2 regions of the Numidum massiliense genome follow, and region 2 is predicted to be linked to the other one. Evidence: riboswitches for the same ligand, from Rfam matches in the RefSeq annotation. Region 2 holds a riboswitch; the other holds the start of a gene.
What was found. A riboswitch is a leader RNA that binds a small molecule or an ion and turns the genes downstream of it on or off. The one in region 2 is predicted to bind cobalamin.
Positions count from the first base shown of each region.

Region 1: another riboswitch for cobalamin. It lies ahead of nrdI (class Ib ribonucleoside-diphosphate reductase assembly flavoprotein NrdI); the one in region 2 lies ahead of BN1247_RS15980 (ABC transporter substrate-binding protein).

Region 1 covers NZ_CTDZ01000009.1:2,198,326-2,208,292, reverse strand. Annotated here, with positions in the region: gene BN1247_RS10625 (sodium-dependent transporter) at 1-1,184, shown strand, start outside; cobalamin riboswitch at 1,538-1,739, shown strand; gene nrdI (class Ib ribonucleoside-diphosphate reductase assembly flavoprotein NrdI) at 1,908-2,282, shown strand; gene nrdE (class 1b ribonucleoside-diphosphate reductase subunit alpha) at 2,300-4,342, shown strand; gene nrdF (class 1b ribonucleoside-diphosphate reductase subunit beta) at 4,409-5,383, shown strand; gene BN1247_RS10605 (RNA polymerase sigma factor) at 5,746-6,318, shown strand; partial or broken gene BN1247_RS10600 (EamA family transporter) at 6,561-6,902, shown strand; gene BN1247_RS10595 (histidine phosphatase family protein) at 7,164-7,799, shown strand; gene rbsK (ribokinase) at 8,243-9,157, shown strand; gene BN1247_RS18200 (extracellular solute-binding protein) at 9,397-9,967, shown strand, end outside.
Region 2 covers NZ_CTDZ01000009.1:3,403,710-3,413,676, reverse strand. Annotated here, with positions in the region: gene hprK (HPr(Ser) kinase/phosphatase) at 1-4, opposite strand, end outside; gene BN1247_RS16005 (class D sortase) at 256-825, opposite strand; gene BN1247_RS16000 (terpene cyclase/mutase family protein) at 887-3,613, opposite strand; gene BN1247_RS15995 (cob(I)yrinic acid a,c-diamide adenosyltransferase) at 3,861-4,472, opposite strand; gene BN1247_RS15990 (ABC transporter ATP-binding protein) at 4,624-6,186, opposite strand; gene BN1247_RS15985 (FecCD family ABC transporter permease) at 6,189-7,259, opposite strand; gene BN1247_RS15980 (ABC transporter substrate-binding protein) at 7,216-8,292, opposite strand; cobalamin riboswitch at 8,525-8,715, opposite strand; gene BN1247_RS15975 (ABC transporter ATP-binding protein) at 8,953-9,967, opposite strand, start outside.

The DNA.
Region 1 (9,967 bases), 1.2 Mb from region 2:
GGAGTTTGCTATACTTCGTGTATAGTTTTACAAAGATGTGGGGAGAAAACCCCGGAGCGTTTTTTGATGAACAATTTTTGGCGGTCAGTAGTGGACCGTGGGAGTTCGGCGGCATTCAGTGGCCGATTTTTGCCGCGACCGCGCTCGTTTGGCTATTTACGTTTTGGGCGTGTCGCCGCGGCATTTCCAAAGGGATCGAATGGGTGTGCAAAGTGACGACACCGCTGTTAGGCCTATTGTTTTTGTTCATATTGTTGCGCAGTGTGACTTTGCCCGGAGCAGCCATCGGGTTGGACGCCTTTTTACGTCCCGATTTCGCGCAAATTATGAATGCCGAGGTGTGGATTGCCGCTTATGCGCAAGTGTTTTTTTCGGCGACTCTCGGTGTCGGGGTGATGATCGCCTACGCCAGTTATTTGCCGCGGAAATCGGACATCGTCAACAACTCGTACATTACAGTGCTCGCTAACGGCAGCTTTGACTTTGTCGCCGGACTCGCCGTGTTTGGCATTCTCGGCTACATCGTGCAGGTGTCGGGCACTCCCTTGCAGGAGATTGCCGCTAGCGGCGCCGGCATCGCCTTCGTCGTCTTTCCGCAAGCGATTAACTTACTACCCGGCGGACCCGTGTTGCAAGCCATTTTTGGGGCAATGTTTTTCTTCAGCTTAATGATGGCGGGGATCTCGTCCGTCTTGTCGATGGCCGAGTCGTTCAGTTCAGCTGTGCTGGATAAGTTTCGCGTGTCGCGGCAGAAGCTCGTCGCCATTGTGTCCGTCGTCGGTTTTTGCGTCAGCGTCCTGTTTACGACGCGGGCCGGTGTGCATTTGCTTAGCATCGTCGACCATTTCGTCACCAGCTTTGGCATCGCCTTCGTCGGCCTTATGGAAGCGATCGTGCTCGGATACGTGTACAAGGCTCACATCATGCGGTCGTATGTGAATGCTGTGTCGGATCTCTCGGTCGGTAAATGGTGGGACGTCTGCATTAAGTATGTGACGCCTGCCGTGCTCGGCTTTACGATGGTCAGCAGTGTGCTGGACGAAATCGCCCGACCGTACGAAGGATATCCGCGTGCGGCGCTGGTCACCTTCGGCTGGGCGGCCGTCGCGGCGATGATTGTCGCTGCGGTAATCGTCAGTCGAACGAGCCGCAAGCAGTTAGGTGACGACATTCGTTCGACGTAGTAGCATTAAAAAGCGCCCTGAAGCAAGCCAAAGTAACCGAAGCAATCCGAAGCAAGCCAAAGCAAGTCAAAGCAACCTGAAGCAAAAAAAGGAGCCGTTAAGGCATGTGAATCGGTGCTAGACCGGTTGCGACCAGTTGTGACTGGTTGCGGCTGGTTGAGCGATCTGAGGGCACGCGATTTCCTCTGTCTTAGCGGCTGTTTGTGCTTTCGAAAGAGGATTCTACCACGCGTGACACTGTTCCGTGACCATTGGTGTCACGTTAACGAACAGACGATAGTATTGCTTTTTAATACTATATATAGTATCTTATTAAATGTGCTCAACAACATATTGATACAAAAAGAAAGATTGTATATATTAGCGCTTTAGGTATTTACTAGGTTGGTAGATTTAAAAGGGAATCCGGTGCAAGCCCGGAACTGCCCCCGCAACTGTAAGTGTGGACGAAATCGGAACGCCCACTGCACAGGTCGGTTAACGCTTCTTGTGTGGGAAGGGACGAGAGTAGGGTGATGCACGAGTCAGGAGACCTGCCTAACGCGCCAAGATCTAACCTTCGGGGTGTGAGTGTTAGAAGTGGAAATAGGCGCCGTAAACGATGCCGTCGATTGTTTTTGCGCGCTTCAATCACTGCGCCCGCAAGTCCACTTTCACATGCCCACCCCAACCTTAACGGTAGGGATTTTTTATTGGTTAAAGAAGGGAGAAAGGGTGTTCCGCATGCTCATTACATACGATTCACGGACCGGCAACGTGCGCCGTTTCGTACAAAAATTGCCGTTAGACCACGTGCAAATCGACGACGAGTTACAGCTTGACGAACCGTTCATTCTCGTCACGTACACGACCGGATTTGGACAAGTCCCCGAACGCGTCGCTGCTTTCTTAGAGCGGAACGGTAAGCACTTAGTCGGAGTAGCCGCAAGCGGCAACCGCAACTGGGGTCATTCGTTCGCCAAAAGCGCGGACCTCATCGCCGCAGCGTACGGCGTCCCAGTAGTGAGCAAGTTTGAACTATCGGGAACGGAATCTGACGTATTACTTTTTCAAGAGAGGGCGGAGCAACTATGGCAAATAGCAGTCACATTGAACTAAATAACGAAATGATGATGATGAAAGATGGCTTTTTCCAGCTGGAAAAAGACCACGAAGCGGTACAGGCGTTCATGCGCGAGGTAGAAGGGAATATGCTCACTTTCGATTCGCACTTGGACAAAGTCGATTACATGATCGCCAACAACTATTACGACGACGTGTACGAGCAGTACAGTGCGGAACAAATCGAGGAAGTGTTCGCCACGGCGTACGGCTATGAATTCACCTTCCAGTCGTACATGGCCGCGTCGAAGTTTTACAATGACTACGCCTTGAAGACGGATGACAAACGCCACTTCTTGGAGCATTACGAGGACCGCGTGGCAATTACGGCGCTTTTCCTCGGCCAAGGGGATCATGCCAAAGCGATGCGACTCGTACGGGCGATGATGGAGCAACGCTACCAGCCGGCAACGCCGACGTTTATGAACGCTGGCAAAAAGCGGCGCGGGGAAATGGTGTCGTGTTTCCTCCTCGAAATGGACGACAGCCTGAATTCGATCGCCTTTAACATCGGGACGGCGATGCAACTGTCGAAAATCGGCGGCGGTGTCGCGCTCAACCTCTCGAAACTGCGGGCGCGTGCCGAACCGATCAAAGGGGTCGAAGGGGCGGCGAGCGGCGTCATCCCAGTCGTCAAACTGTTAGAAGACGCGTTTTCGTACGCGGACCAATTAGGGCAGCGCAAAGGTGCGGGGGCGGCGTACTTAAACATTTTTCACTGGGATATCGCCGAATTTATGGAGACGAAAAAAATTAACGCCGACGAGAAGATTCGGATCCAGTCTCTGTCCATCGGCCTCATCGTGCCGAACAAGTTTTTTGAGTTGGCGGAGAAAGACGAGCCGTTCTACGTGTTTGCGCCTTATTCGGTGTACAATGCGTATGGTAAACATTTGGACGACCTGGACATGGACGAAATGTACGACGAGCTCGTGGCGAACGACCGCGTGAAAAAGAAAGAGCTCGACGCCAGGGAAATGCTGACGAAAATTGCGACGACGCAAATGCAGTCCGGCTACCCGTACATCGTGTTTAAGGACAACGCCAACCGCGTACACGCCTTGAAAGACATCGGACAGGTTAAAATGTCTAACTTGTGCACGGAAATTTTTCAACTTCAGGAGACGTCGACGATTAACGACTACGGCGTTGCAGATGATGTACGCCGCGACATTAGCTGTAACTTAGGCTCGCTCAACATCGTCAACGTGATGGAATCGGGCGACATCCGCGGCTCTGTCCACGCCGGCATCGAGGCACTCACTGCCGTTTCCGACATGACGAGCGTATCGAACGCGCCGAGTATTAAAAAAGCGAACGAAGAAATGCACGCGGTCGGTTTAGGTGCGATGAACTTGAACGGCTTTTTGGCGAAAAACCGCATCATGTACGAAAGTGACGAGGCGAAAGACTTTGTGCGGACTTTTTTTATGATGATGAACTACTACTCGCTGGAAAAAAGTAACGAAATCGCGCGGGAACGCGGCGTAACGTTTAAACACTTTAACCAGAGCGAATATGCAAAAGGCACGTATTTCCAGCAGTACTTGGAAGAAAACTTTGCGCCGCGTACGGACGCCGTGCAGCAGCTGTTCAAAGGCATTCACATTCCGACGCCCGACGACTGGCAGCAGCTAAAGGAAAGCGTGCAAAAAGACGGGTTGTACCATGCGTACCGGCTAGCGATTGCGCCGACGCAAAGCATCAGTTACATTCAAAACGCGACGTCTAGCGTGATGCCGATCGTCGATCACATCGAAAACCGGACGTACGAGAATTCGACGACGTATTACCCGATGCCGTTTTTGTCGCAGGACAACTATTACTACTACAAATCGGCGTACAACGTCGACCAGTTTAAGTTGATCGATTTGATTGCGGAAATACAGCGTCACGTCGACCAAGGGATCAGTACGATTTTGTTCGTACAGAGCGACATTTCGACGCGGCAGCTCGTCCGCTACTACGTCTACGCGCAAAAGAAAGGGCTGAAAAGCTTGTATTACACGCGCAATAAGACGATCGACATTGCCGAGTGCACGAGTTGCGCCGTGTAAGTGCCAGCGAGACTGACATTTGGAATACGTTTTGCTAGAAATTAGGAGGCGTTTGACGTGAAAAACATGCGCGCTGTCAACTGGAATCGGCTAGACGACGAATATAGTGAGGCGTTCTGGAAACAAAACATTTTACAGTTTTGGACCGAGGATGAAATCGCCGTTTCACGCGACCTAAAAACGTGGCACACACTGACGAAAGAGGAACAGACGGCGTATGTCATGGCGTTGTCGGGATTGACGGGACTCGACACGATGCAGGGCGACGACGGTATGCCGCTCATCGCTTTGCACGTCGATGACATGCAGAAAAAAGCGGTGCTGTCGTGGATGGGGATGATGGAGCACATTCACGCCAAAAGTTACTCACATATTTTCACGACGCTGTTGCCCTCTAGGATGACCGACTACTATCTCGACGAGTGGGTACCGAACCAGCCGCACCTCAAACGCAAAGCGGCGTTGATCGGCGGCCGTTACCACGCGTTGCACAAGCGCGACGCGACGCCGTACGAGCTGTATACAGCGATGGTCTCATCTGTCTTTCTGGAGAGTTTCCTCTTTTATAGCGGTTTTTACTACCCGCTGTACATGGCCGGGCACGGTAAGCTCGTCGCTAGTGGCGAAATCATCTCGCTCATCATTCGCGACGAATCGATTCACGGTTTGTACGTCGGTACGTTGGCACAAGAAGTGTACAACGCCATGTCAGCCGAAGATCGGGCGCGAGCAGATAAAGAAACGGCGGATCTCCTCGACGAGCTTTACGAAAACGAAGTCGCCTACACGAACGAAGTTTACGGTAAGGTCGGCCTCGCTGACGACGTGTGCCGCTTCGTCCGCTACAATGCGAATAAGGCGCTAATGAATCTCGGGCGCGAACTGCGCTTTCCCGAGGAGCCGGTAAACCCAATCGTCTTAAACGGTCTGAAGACAGACACGAAAAACCACGACTTTTTTAGCGTGAAAGGGAACGGCTACGTCATGGCCTTAAACGTCGAACCGCTGCGCGATGAAGATTTCGTGTTTGATGTGGTGTAAATAGGATCATGCAGTATCATATCGTTGAAGTCATTGCTAAATGGAAGGAAGCGGGCGAATCGGTCAAAATTTGACTGGTTCGCCCGATTTTTGTTGTATGTACCGATTATTCCCAGGTTATATGTAACTATTTTGCAACCTTTTTTTACATAAAGTTATTATACTGAAGGAGTACGTAAACGCGCGTTGATTAGTTAGCGCGCAACTCGCTTCCTAATCTTTAAAAAACGAGAAAAAAATTAAGGCACTCTTAAGAAATTCATTAGCGGGAGTTAAAAAGCGGGCTGTATGATAGGAGTAACAAATTATTTGCTACCGTACGCTCGAGCGTATATGGAGCCATTATGAAAGGATTTATACTTATGGAACAATTAATTGCTTGTACACCGTTAGAAGTAAAAGACCGTCAAGGGACGTGCACTTATTTATACGAACAATTTTACCATCTACTTTACGGAATCGCTTTGCAAATTGTGAAAGATCATTACTTGGCCCAAGATGTGTTGCAAGAAACGTTTATTAAGGCGTATCGTCATCTCGACGACTGTCGCGATCGCAGGAAAGTACGGGCGTGGCTGACGACCGTGACGAAACGGACAGCGATCGATTTTTTACGCAAAAGAAACAGTCAAGTGGCAGTACCGATCGACTACGTGACGGTGGAAGAGACGGAAGCGTTTGCAGCTGAGCGATCGGTGGAAGAAACGGTCGAAAACGAGCTGATCTATCGCGACGTACTGCGCCAAATGGAACGGCTTGCGCCGAACTACCGCAAGATGATCGTTTTAAAGTATGTTCATGAATTGAAGGAGACGGAAATCGCCGCGCGCTTAGGAGTGAAGCACGGGACAGTAAAGTCGGCCGTATTTCGCGCGCGTCGGAAAATGCGGGCGTTATGCGAGAAAAGTTATTATGTGGAGAGTCATATCGGGTAACAGAACGACATCGGTAAGAGGGATTGGGTAAGGACAGTCCTTCTAGAACAATGAGATTCCTCCTAAACGAACAGTGAGATTTCACCTAGACGGTAGCGAGATTATGGTGATCGGTTCACGTATGATTGCCAGACAGGCGGCATATAACGTGGGTTTGATCACTTGTTTTACCTTCCCCTTTACTTCGTAAAAGAGTATACTTATACAATCTCTATATATAGAAGGAAAGGGGTTTTGGCAGCGTGCAAACAAAATTCGTTAAAAATCAGTTAGCGATCTATTTGTTGCTCCTTCTCGTGCCGCTGTTTTGGGGAGGTGCGTTTGGGGCGGCGGAACACGTCGTCAGTGAAATTTCTCCGTTTACGGCAGCTACGATTCGCTTTGCGTCAGCTGGCCTTATTTTACTCATGATCCTCGTCGCACGTTCGGAATGGGATGCCCGCGCCGTGCACAAACATTGGCGCGGCTTGCTGCTCATGTCTGTCACGAGGATTTTTTTGTATAACGCCTTTTTCTTTGTGGGACTTAATATTACGTCTGCCGTCAATGGGTCGTTAATTGTCGCGACTGGCCCTGTCTTTATGGATTGCTGTCGTAATCTACGGCGCCTCCCTTTCGTGGCAACAACTGTGCGGGATGGCGCTCGTCATTGTGAGTGTGTTGATTGCGACGGTGCAACCGCAGCCGGCGCTACCGAGTGAGAAGGACGGTATGGTCGTAAGCAAGTAGAGTGAAGGCAATATGTAGAATGAGGGCGATACAATGGTAAGGCTTGTATAACCGAGTGATACGCAATTTGCTATTATGGTAGAGATGACGTATGCCATTATAGGGGAGGAACTAAAATGAGTCGTTCAACGAAGCTATACATTGCGAGGCACGGCCAGACGGAGTGGAATGTGGCGAAGCGGATGCAAGGTCATTGGGATTCACCGCTTACGGATCTCGGGGTGATGCAGGCGGAGTGGTTGGGAGCCGCGCTCAAGGATGTGCCTTTCGATGCGGCGTACGCGAGTTCGAGTACGCGTGCGCTGCGCACGGCACAATTGATTATGAAAAAGCGAGATGTGACGGTCGTCGCGCGCGATCAATTGCGGGAAATACAGTTGGGGGAATGGGAAGGCCAAGAGCAAGAAACGCTAGCCGTGCAAGATCCGGAGCAATTTCACGCCTTTTGGAAGAAGCCGTCTACCTTTCGGCTACCGGGTGCGGAAACGTTTTTCGACGTGCAAAGGCGGGTACTAGCCGAACTAGATAAGGTGTTGCAGGAGCACGCGGGCGAGACGATCCTCATTGTCAGCCATTCGGTAGCGGTGAAGCTAATGATGGCCCACTTTGAAGGGCGCGACATCGACCGCCTTTGGGAGCCGCCTTATTTGCACCCGACGTCACTCAATGTAGTGGAAGTGATCGATGGACAGCCGAGCATTCGTTTGTACGGGGATACGTCGCATTATCGGAAGGAAGTGGCGGAGCGTTAGTTTGTGAGGTGGGAATTTCGAGTAAGGGTGGGCACCGACTGTGGTTGGTAAGGTTGGGTGCCCTTTTTTTATTTTTTGCGTATTATGTATCGCCTCAGTTGATCATAAATGTGTGACAGGTGGTTAGGTGTGTTGACAGTGTACGTCAAATCGTGATAATCTATCCTTAAACCGTAACCGGTTACGTACTATACTTCATTAGAGTGTTACCGGTTACTTATTTTGAAACATGTGTAACCGGTACCGGATACTATTAGATAGTGTTGGAAGTGATTTTGCGGGCATAGTTGGGAGGTGTGGCGTAGCGACAATCCGATGGCCTTTCCGTGCCGCGGATCAGGGGATCAGGGGAGGGCTACTGAAGAGGGGAAAGTAGACAGGGAGATATCGAACGGCTATTATTGGTAACAGAAGAATAGATAAATTAAGGCGAGGAGAACATCATGTCTAAATCGAAAGTAACTGTTGTAGGAAGTATCAACATGGATCTCGTGACGGAAACGCCTCGCGTGCCACGTTTGGGGGAGACACTTATCGGTACGCGTTTTTCTACGGTTCCTGGGGGAAAGGGAGCCAACCAAGCTGTTGCATGCGCCCGTCTCGGTGCCGATGTGACGATGGTCGGCTGTGTTGGCGGTGACGGATTTGGTCAAGAACTTATCGATAATTTAAGCCGTGAAAACGTACATACACGATTTGTTGAAAGGATTGACGACGTGTCGACAGGGATTGCTGTGATCACGATTGCGAACAGCGATAACTCGATCATCGTCGTTCCAGGGGCTAATCACCACTTGACACCGGACTCTGTACGACGTGCGGAAGAAGCGATAGAAATGGCGGATATCGTATTGTTACAGTTGGAAATACCGCTAGAGACAGTACGTGAGACGGTAACGATCGCCCACCGCCACGGAGTCCCTGTCATTTTAAACCCGGCACCCGCAGCCCAATTGCCACAGGATTTGTTGGATCAAGTGACCGTACTGACTCCGAACGAACACGAACTGGCGGTAATAAGTGGGGAGCAAGCAGATCGCGTAGAAGGTTTTACCCAACTTATTCAAGCATTTGCCGGGGAAATTGTGATGACAAAAGGTAGCGAGGGCGTCTACTATAAGGACGATAAACAAGTCGTCCACGTTCCGAGTTTTGCTGTAGAAGTTGTCGACACAACTGGTGCTGGTGATTCTTTTAACGCCGGTTTAGCTGTGAAGTTAAGCCAAGGGACATCCCTTCGAGAGGCCGTGCGTTACGCGGTTGCCGTAGGGGCTTTGTCAGTAACAAAATTCGGTGCACAAGGCGGCATGCCGACTGAAAAAGATGTGGCGGCTTTTTTGCGCGATAAATCTTATTGACACATCACGCGCAGTACTATTATAATTACAGCAGAGACGTGTGTAACCGGTCACACATTCTTTATGATAGGGTAGGGCTTGCTCATTTATTTTTTCCCTATGTGTTACCGGTTACTATTTAACTGAATAATTAATACGTATGAGTGGATCGGTTGGCGCCTTAATTTAAGGAAGTCATCGATCGTTCCAGATGGTACGTCCAATAGATCAATATAATATGGACAAATTGAGGGATGTAAATGTACAACGAAATCAATATTTTATCTCCGTGCGGTATGTTAGGTTACGGGTTTCCGGTTGAATCTTTTATGAGAGGCTTAAAAGAAAACCTTCACGGCATTGTCGTTGACGCTGGCTCTACGGATGCTGGTCCGCATAAATTAGGTGCAGGTGTGCCAATCGTCAGTCGAAGGGCGACAAAAAAGGACCTGGAGGTCATTATACAAAACGGCCTGCCGAGAAAAATCCCGATAGTGATCGGTTCAGCAGGTGGGGCAGGTGCCAAACCGCATGTGGACTGGACACTTGGTATTGTAAAAGAAATACTACACGAAGCAGACTTAAAGGCAAAGATTGCTGTCATTTGGACTGACTTTGAGAAGGAGTACATAGTTGAAGCTAACAAGCGAGGGAAAATAAAACCGTTGTCCCCTAATGTAAAGCCGCTTACGGAAGCTATCATCTTGGAGACGGAAAATATCGTCGCGCAAATGGGCCACGAGCCAATTTTGGAAGCGCTGGAAAACGGAAGCGACATTATTGTTTGTGGCAGGGCATATGATCCCTCACCATTTGCAGCGATTGGCGTTT
Region 2 (9,967 bases):
CCATGATGTCCTCCTGCTGTGCAGTTTCTATTACCCCGATGTTAGCAAATCTATTCCGAAGATGAAAGTCGCGGTAGTAGCTTTACTCCTTTAATGGCGACTACCGATTGTCCGAGGCAACTGGCAGCTGCCAGTTGCTGCAGCAGTTGTCGATAATTGCGCTCACGCGAAAGGGCGGCTCGCGCTCCGCCGCCCGTACAATTTTTTCACGCGTTTTTGTAACCGTTGAAATAAATGTACTGCAATGTACCGCTGCTAATCCTGTTTCCGTTTGGCGTGAATGATATAGCGGTCAGGTGCATCGCCAATGTAACCGAACGGGTAACACGTCGTCACCGTCAACACTTCCTCAGGCGCTGTCGGACGAATGACGGTACGATCGTCTGCCGGAACAATTTCCGTCCGCTCGATGACGTACGTAAATGTCCCGTACGGCACTTCCACTTCCAATTCATCGTTAATTTTCAATTCGCCGAGGCGCGTAAATACTGTATCGCGGTGTCCGGATAGCACGATTTGATTCCCTTCAGTCGGAAACGCCGTCCCCGCATAATGGCCGACTCCCCGCGCCAACTGTTCGTCCGTGACGCCCTCGACAATCGGCAGCGATTCCTGCAAGCGGGGGAGGCGAAGAATACCGACTGCGTCACCTGTTTTCGGTGCAAAATATTCAGCAGAACCCTTTTTCTCGCCCTTTGTCGCAACTACCGTCTCCGCGTCTTGCAGCGCCTCTTCTTGCAGCGTATCCATTTTCCACAGTTGGTACACGCTGTAACCGATTAGCAGCACGCCAGCGGCCATCAGAACGATGGACAACTTCTTCACCACCACACCCCCTTTGTCCTCGCGATTGTTTTGCGCGTAAGCCAGCCGTGTGACTCGATCGCTACAAATACCGTCTCCTCGCTAACTGCTTGACGATGGCCACCCGGCGCTGCTGCCAGAAGAACAACCCGCATCCAGCTACAAAAAGACCTAGTCCTAGCGCCATAAAGCGAAACACGTTTGTCGCCGTATTAGGCAGTGGTTTACCTTTATTTTTATCGTTGTTCGTTTTCCCCGGACCGGCTTGTGTATCGTTTTGCACCGGCGTATACGTTACTTCATACGTTTGCTGTACCGTTTGCCCACCCGCATCGGTCGCTTTCACCGCGATGTCGTTTTTCCCGCGGGAAAGCGTCACCTCGTACTCGCCCGCTCGTTTCGCCGCGACGACTTTGCCGTTTAGGCGCACCTCAGGTGTGAGATCCGCCCCCCGTGCATCGACAGCTGTTGCCGTAAAGGTCAGCTTAGCCGCCGACACAGTCGCCTTGTCCGTCAGCCCGCGAACGGTCAGTACGGGTTGACGGTTATCTTTTTTGGCGGGGAAGGCGTAAAGCGACCCCTTATTTTTGGAAAAAAGATCGTACGCCACGAGTGCTTGCAGGGCGTGCGCTGTCGCTTGTCGCTCTACCGCCCCGTCGGCGACCGGTTTAAAGCTGCCGTCCTCGTTTTGAAAACTGAACAAATGGGCCAGCAAATCGGTTCCGTTTTTCTTAAACTGCTCCCCCGCGGCGTCAATGCCGAGCGCCGCAAGACCTACGATGACGTGCGCCGTCGCATCGCTCGTCCGCACGGAGCGATTGTGTGTATCCGCCGCAGGTTCGGCGAAGCCACCGTGTGCGTCTTGCGCCGCCTTCAAAAAGTCGACAGCTTTATCTAGTGCCGTCTGTACGTCGGCTTGCCCTTTATAAGGGGCGAGGGCGACGAGTGCCTTCGCCGTCAAGTCGTAATTGACGAAACGGTCGTTTGGCGACTCTGTCCAATACCCTTCTTCGCGCTGCTGTTCGACGATGTGCCGCACGAGTTTCTCTTTCGTCCACGATGCGTTTGCCGGCACGGTAAATTGACCGCTGTCGAGGGCGATAAGAGCCATAATCGGTCCACGCCCCCCTTGCGCTCCCATCGCTTCCGCCGGGCTGTTGTACAGCTTAGCGACGAGGTCGTGCCCTTCGACGCGGCGGGGATCTTTCCCGAGTGCTTGTGCCGCCAGTGTCCATTCGGCCATGTCGGTGACGGTCGCCGTTTCGGCCGTCAGTTTTTCTTTAAACGTCTGCGCGTAATCGTCTGGCAGTGCCTTGCTTGCGCGGGCTAGGGCGACGGCGGTATGTACACTCGTCACCCCGTTCTTAAGCACGTACGCACTCGCAGCGTCAATCGCCTGTTGCAGACGGCGCGCGTCGTTTTTTCGGGGTTCATAGGTGACTTTATACGTTTGACTTTCTTCCTCGTCAGCTTCGCCTTTTGCGGCAATGTGGATCGTGTTCCCACCTTCCACCAACGTGACCTCATAATTATATGAATCGTCTGCTCGTTTCTGCACATGTTTGCCGTTGTGAGTGACGATGAACTCATCGAGCGGATGCCCGTCACTCGGCGTCACCTTAAACTGCAACTGTCGTTCGTTCACAATCATTCCTTCCTTTAGCCCGTCTACTACAAATAAGGCTTGGGACATCTCCTCTGCACCGTCGGCAGTTACTCGCGCGTATGCGTTAATGATGCGTTCGCTGCCGTCGGTGGGGTTGTCAGTCACTGACAGGCGGTACGTTTTCGGGGCGCGAACGTTCAGCGTCACGTTTCCGGCTTTGTCCGTGTGCAGTTTACGTGCCTTGCTTGGCTTGTTTGGACCATTTTGCCTCTGCGGCGCGCCTTTATGTGCGACTCCTGCATCGTCGACGCGCACAGTCGCTGCGGCGAGCGGCTGTGACCCTTTACCGTTTGTCTTACTCGGCGTTGTCGATTGGCTATCTTTCGTAGACGAACCGGTACGATTGCCTTTACTTGCGTTAGAGGCGAGCGAGGCTAACGGCACCTTCTTTAATTGCAGCTGCACGTCCTCTCCGACTTTCGCCACAACGTCGGCGGGCGCGAACCACGCATACGCCGTCTTGGCCGGATCGCTGGCGAAAAAGACGACTATTGAATCGCCGTCTTGGAGCTCGCGGTCTAATTGTTGCAGCAGCATAGGTTCCGCCCCCACTTTAACCGTTCCTTTTGACCTTGAGGCGCGGTCGCGGTGTAGGGCGTACATCCAGCAACCCTCTTTCTTGTGTCCGCCGTCGGCGAGGCCGGCTAACCGCGCGATGCGTTTACCGCCTTCCGCAAGGGCGAACACTTGCGAGTCTTTGATATCCATCCCCCGCTGCTGCAAAGCGCTGACGACAGCGTCGGCGACGTTTGGCGAGCGGTCAGTGCGCGCGCTGCCCCGTTTACCGGCGTCGTTACGGGCGTCGTTACTGACGTCAGCGCCTTGTTTGCTTCCTGCCGCTGTACCTTTTGCCACATATTTTTGCAAGTCTAACGCACGCACGTCGAGGTCTGTTTCCGGCACGAGCGTCTCGCGCGCTCCCTCGATGCGCACACTGACGCGCACTGGGTGATCACTTCGCACCCTGTTTACATCAGCGGCGGGAGTGTTGTGTGCCGCTGCGATGTCGTCCGTCACCGCGATATTGTTCGTCACCGCGATATTGTTCACTACAGCAGCCATAGCCGGTACCGCTCCCGCGACGAGTGACACTAACAGCGCTAGCACCGCGCTACAAGCGACAGTAACTTTTAGTTTCCGCACGTCTTCTCCTCCCTGTATGCAACAAAACGACTTGACTCTTCGCTGTCCTAGCTCGCTCGTTTCGTCAGTAAGTGTTGGGGGTTAACCTTGTATCGCAACCTTATGCGTTAACAAGTTCTATCACAACAAGTTCTACCACGCGTCGAAAAAATCCTGCTACCCGGTTATCACAGGCAAAAAAAAACGCGTTTTCATCCAAATCTCCAACAGTTCGCCACATATTTTCGAACATTGTATGTCCCAGCGACTACTCGTCTCGTTTTTTTGCCTGCCGCTTACCGCCGCGTGCCTGCCGCTTGCCGCCGCGAAAGACAATTCCACTGCGCGCATATTCGACGTCTTTCACATTTGCACGTGCGTTAACGACCCGCGCGACGGCGAATAAATAGTCCGACAGGCGGTTCAAGTACTTTAAAACCACTTCGTTGAGCGACGCTTCGCGCTGCAACGTGACGACATAGCGCTCTGCGCGGCGCGTCACCGTGCGCGCGATGTGCAATGTCGCAGCAGCAGCGGTTCCTCCCGGCAAAATAAAACGTTTCAACTCGGGCGCCTCCGCGATGTACGCATCGATGCGCGTTTCTAAAAACGTCACCATCGCCTCGTTCACTTTGTAAGGCCGCCCACTGTCAATCCGCGCCAAGTCACTGCCACAATCAAACAGTTCGTGCTGCACACGCTGCAATTCCGGAATCAAATCGGCGTACTGCTCCCCTGTTAGCTGAGTAATCGCCTGCCCGACAAAACAGTTCGCCTCATCAATCGTTCCGTAAGCGGTGACGCGCACATCGTCTTTGGCCACCCGCCCCCCGACGACACTCGTCTGTCCTTTATCTCCTGTTTTCGTATACAAACGCACGCATATACCCCCTACACAATGACGACTATAAGTTTGTCCGAAGTGATTGCCTTAATAAAGTTTCTCCCCACACTTACTATCTCGTCGGTTTTAGCTTAAATAAAGCTTGAATGACACATCCGAAACGGCGCCGCGACTTGTGTAATAACTTTTACCGACATTGGGCGACTACATCCACAGTCGCCCGATAAACCGCCCGAGCAAGCGCCTGACCGACAGAAGTCGCCGCATCTACGCGCGTGTACGGTGACCCGTTTTGAGTTGCGGCAACGACGATGCTATCCGACGCGGTCCCCGCTACCGATACCTTCCGCATCCATGAGCCCTCTTCCTCTGACGGGGCCGCTGATACATTTGTGACCGACGCCAATCGCGGGCCGCTCCCGACACACGCGGCGAGCGCCCGCACTTTCGCCTCGTTCGCCGTCATTAACGCTTGCACAAACGCCACCTCCGTCAACTCGCCGGCCACGAACACGAAAATGTGCACGGTCCCGACTCCCGCTGTTTGGCGATCGGAAAGGGCGACCACATCGGAATTGTCCCCCCTTTCGGGAACGCCTCCCACTTCAGAGAATCCCGCTGACGCGACGACGCGCAACGCCAAGCCGTCCTCTTCGTGGCATGCGCTCGCCACCTCGACAGCGTCAGCCGCCGTCACCGTTGCAACCGTCTCCCTCTCCGGAGCGTTAATTCCGAGTCGCTGTAAATAGCCGACTAACTCGCCAGCCGGCTGGTGGCCGTCCTCCGCACCGACAGCCACGCGATCCGCTGACGGCACACAGCAGGTGACAAAGGTGTGACTCCAGCCGCTTCCCCCGCCAACGGCGGCAGACGACAGCCGTTTCAATGGCGCGGGCGATTCAATCTTAAGTAACCGCTCACTCTTCGTTACGCGCAAGTCGTCTAGTGACGCTTCCCGCTTGTAGTCGCGGTGGGCGCGCGGCAGTAGCGTAATCGTCGGCCGCGGCACGTCTGGGTGGTCTTGCCGCTTGAGTATCGTGCGGTACACGCGCGCCAGCCGCTCCTCTTCCAGTACCGCTGCCGGCGTGCCAAGCGCCGTCACCGCCCCGCGGTCGAGCAGCAGTAGCCGATCACAGTAAAGACTAGCTAAATCGAGGGAGTGAGAAATGAGCACCACCGTCAACTGCTCCTCTTTCACCCATTGCCGCAGCGCGTCGAACAGTTCTGTCTGATGGGAAAGGTCGAGGTGGTTCGTCGGTTCATCCAACAGTAACAGCTGCGGCTCTTGGGCTAAGGCGCGCGCCAAAAACACGCGCTGCCGTTCCCCGCCACTCAGAAACTGCAACGGAGAGTGCGCAAACTGCTGTACATTCGTCTGCAGCATCGCCTGTCGAACGACCGCTTCGTCCGCTCTCGTCCACGGCGCGAACATGCCACGCTGGTAAGGATAGCGACCGAGGGCGACAATTTCGCGTACCGTATACGCAAACGACGGCTCGACAGTTTGCGGCAACGCGGCCATGAGTCGCGCCAGCTCTTTACTCTTGTAACTTGTGAGCGGGCGCCCGTGCAAGTAGATGGCGCCGCACTGAACCGGGAGTAACCCGCCCACCACTTTGAGCAATGTCGTCTTACCGCTGCCGTTTGGCCCGACAATGCCAAAAACTTCCCCTTTTTCCACCGTAAACGACACGTCGTGCAAGACCGTTTTTTCCCCGTATCCACTTGTGAGACACTCAACTGTTAGCACAGTTATCCCTGCTTCCCTCGTTTGCGTTGTTGCCAAAAGACGACAGCGAACACTGGCGCACCGATCAGAGCGGTAATGACGCCGATCGGCAACTCTTGCGGCGCGACAATCGTCCGCGCCGCCAAATCGGCCATCGCTAAAAATGCGCCTCCGTGCAGCATCGCCAGCGGTAACAAGTGCCGATGGTCAGGTCCCCACAACAACCGCGTCAGATGCGGCATGACGAGTCCGACGAAGCCAATCGTCCCCGAAACGGCGACCGCCGCCCCTGTAAGCAGTGAGGCGCCAGCGAGAATCGCCATCTTGCGCAGGCGCACGTCGACGCCTAACTGCTGCGCCGTCTCCTCCCCGAAGGCAAGAGCGTTCAATTCCTTCCCGTTCGCAAGTAAAATAGCCGCGCCAAAGGCGAAAAAGGGCACGAGCAGTGCCACGTATTCCCACCCGCGCATTGCGACGCTCCCCAACAGCCAGCCGATAATTTGTCGCAGTTCTTCCCCAGTTAAAGCGATCATTAAGGAAATGAGCGAGCCGCAAAACGAACTGAAAATAATCCCGGTCAAAACAATCGTCTGCACAGACAAGGCGCGTTCGACGAAACGCGCAAAGGCGAGCACGGCCAGTAACGTGACAAACCCGGCGATCACGCTAACGAACGGCAACGTAAACGATCCGAACAAAGGCAAACTCAGTCCGAAAAAGAGGACGACGACGGCGCCGACGGAAGCGCCCGACGACACGCCGAGCGTGTACGGGTCGGCGAGCGGGTTTTTGAGCAATCCTTGAAACGCCGCGCCAGCAAGGGACAGCGACGCCCCGACGAGCGCGGCGAGGACGACGCGCGGCAAGCGAATGTACCACACGATGTTCGCCACCATCGGATCAGCTTCAGACGCAAACTGCCGCGGGAAAAATTGCGCGGCACACACATCCAAGATCGTCGCAAACGAAATCGGGACACTCCCGACCGCTACTCCCAAAAACATCGCGACGACGAGCAGTACCAGCGCAAACCCATACGCCAGTGCAACGTTATTTCTTTTTCTTAAAGACGTCTGGATAGACGACCGCCGCAAGTTGTTCGACCCCTTCGATTAAGCGCGGCCCCGGACGCGTGACCGTATCGGGATCGACATCGTACACGCGCTTGTGTTTAACTGCTGGCACGTCCTGCCACGCTTTGCGGGCAAGTATTTTTTTCTTCGCCTCTTTATCGTAGTCGCCGTACGTCGTCACGATGACGTCCGGGTTTTGCTTTACCGCGTCCTCCTCCGTAAATTTCGCCCATCCTTCCACGTCTCCCGCTGCGTTAGTGGCGTTAATCGCAGTGAGCATTTCGTGCATGAAGGTCTCCGTGCCAGTCGTGTACATTTCCGGCGGCGCCGCGACTTCAACCCACACCGTCACCCGCTCATCCGCTGCTATTTTTTCTGCCTCTCGCTTCATGTCATCCAGCTTTTCCTTCATCCCAGCGACAATCTCCTGCGCTTTTGCCTTTGTTCCCGTCGCTTCCGCAATCATCTCGATCGAGCGGTACAAGTCGGCAAAGGTCGTGGCGTCGTTGACGACGAGCACCGTCGCACCCGCCTGTTGCAACTGTTTAAGCCCTTCTTTGGCACTGTCGGCACTCGACGCGTGGGCGAGGACGAGATCCGGCTTTAAAGATACTATTTTTTCTACGTCAAACTCGATGCCGCCAATTTTTTCTTTACTGCTCACTTCTTCCGGGTAATTGTCAAAATCGCTGACGCCGACGACTTCCGCTCCTAAGCCGAGGGCGAAGGCAATTTCCGTGTTACTCGGAATGAGAGAAACGATCCGCTGCGGCCTTTTCTCGATCGTAACCTTTTCATCGCGAGCGTCCGTAATCGAAACAGGAAACGAACCCTCCGCTTGCGCGTCTTCCTCCTTGGACTTTTGCTTACCTTTCTGCTGTGCCGCACCTTGCTTCCCGTCCTGTTTTCCTGCTTGCTGCTCCACGTTAGAGCCGTCGTTTGCCCCTTTAGCCTGTTCGTCGGCCTCTGGCGCTCCGCACCCGATTAGCAGCGCAAATACGAGGAGGGCGGTGAGAAACAGTGACCACCGATTCCACCTTTTCGACTTAAACATACGTGTATCTCCCTTCCTTCCACCGGATCTAGCAAAGAATCTACCGTCATCCAACGACATCCAACGACATGACATCCAACTAAAAAAATCCCCGCGCGGGGGACTTTATGTAAACAGGTACGTACCACCTAGCAATCCCACGAAGCACCAGTAATGGCTCAATGGAAATAAAGACGCACGTGCGCTACACGTGGCGCTAGGATCTACGACTCTGCTACACCTCTCCGCGAAGGCCGCACAGAACTATAAGGCAGGTCTCCTGGCTGACACGTCACAGACGTCCTTCCCTTCCCGTCACGCACAAGGCGACAGTGGGGTTGCAAGCACATCCTAGTGATCACAGTGGCGGGACCGCGTTGGCTTCGCACCAAACTTCCCTTTTTAACACTCGCGTTGCGAGTGACCTTATAGCCTTTTCACTTATCGAGCCACTCTATTATATCACTATTTCGGTGTGTGGCTGCTATTGCTCCAAAAAATAAGCCAGCTCCAAAAATATTGACATATGCTTCCTGTGGGAATTGTTTTCGAGGAGTAGTCAACCTTAATACACCGCCGCAAAACCGAGCCAACGCTCGCCTCACGGCGGTGCTTTTTTACCGACGCAGCTGATCAATAGCTCGCGGTTTCTATTTAAGAGGCGCCTAAAGGATCGGCAGGTTAAAACACAGCCTCTTCCGTTTCCTTGTCAAAAATGTGGCACTTGTTCATGTCGAAGGCGAGTTTCACTTCGTCACCCATACCGACGTTGGCGCGGGCATCGACGCGGGCGATAAACATGTCGTCGCCGAGTCCGCTTAAGTACAAGTACATCTCTGAACCCATGTTTTCTGACACTTCTACCTTCGTCTTCAGCACGCTTTCCGGAGAAGCTTCCAAAAAGACGGGCTCGTCGTGAATGTCCTCCGGGCGAATGCCGAAGACGACGTCTTTACCGACGTACCCTTTGTCCCGCAACAACTTCGCCCGTCCTTCCGGCACCTCCACGTCGACATTGTTCGCTTTAAAGTGCACGTTACCGCCCGTCTCGACTAAAGAGCCGCTAATAAAGTTCATCGCAGGTGACCCGATAAATCCGGCGACGAACACGTTAGCCGGCTCGTTGTAAATTTTATCCGGTGTGTCAGCTTGCTGAATGAGGCCGTCTTTCATGACGACGATGCGATCGCCCATCGTCATCGCTTCCGTCTGGTCGTGCGTGACGTAAACGACCGTCGTTTCCAGCCGTTTGGCCAATTTACTAATTTCCGTCCGCATTTGCACCCGCAGCTTCGCGTCCAAGTTCGACAGCGGCTCGTCCATCAAGAACACTTGCGGTTCGCGCACGATCGCCCGTCCGAGTGCTACCCGTTGCCGTTGCCCCCCCGAAAGCGCCTTCGGCTTACGATCCAACAAATGCTCAATGTCGAGAATGCGTGCCGCTTCTTTTACGCGTTTGTCGATGTCTTCTTTCTTAAACTTGCGCAGTTTTAACCCGAAGGCCATGTTTTGATACACGTTCATGTGTGGGTACAGGGCGTAACTTTGGAACACCATCGCGATGTCGCGGTCTTTCGGGGCGACGTCGTTTACTAAACGATCGCCGATATACAACTCCCCTTCCGAAATTTCTTCCAAACCGGCAACCATCCGCAGCGTCGTCGACTTCCCGCAGCCAGACGGACCGACGAGCACT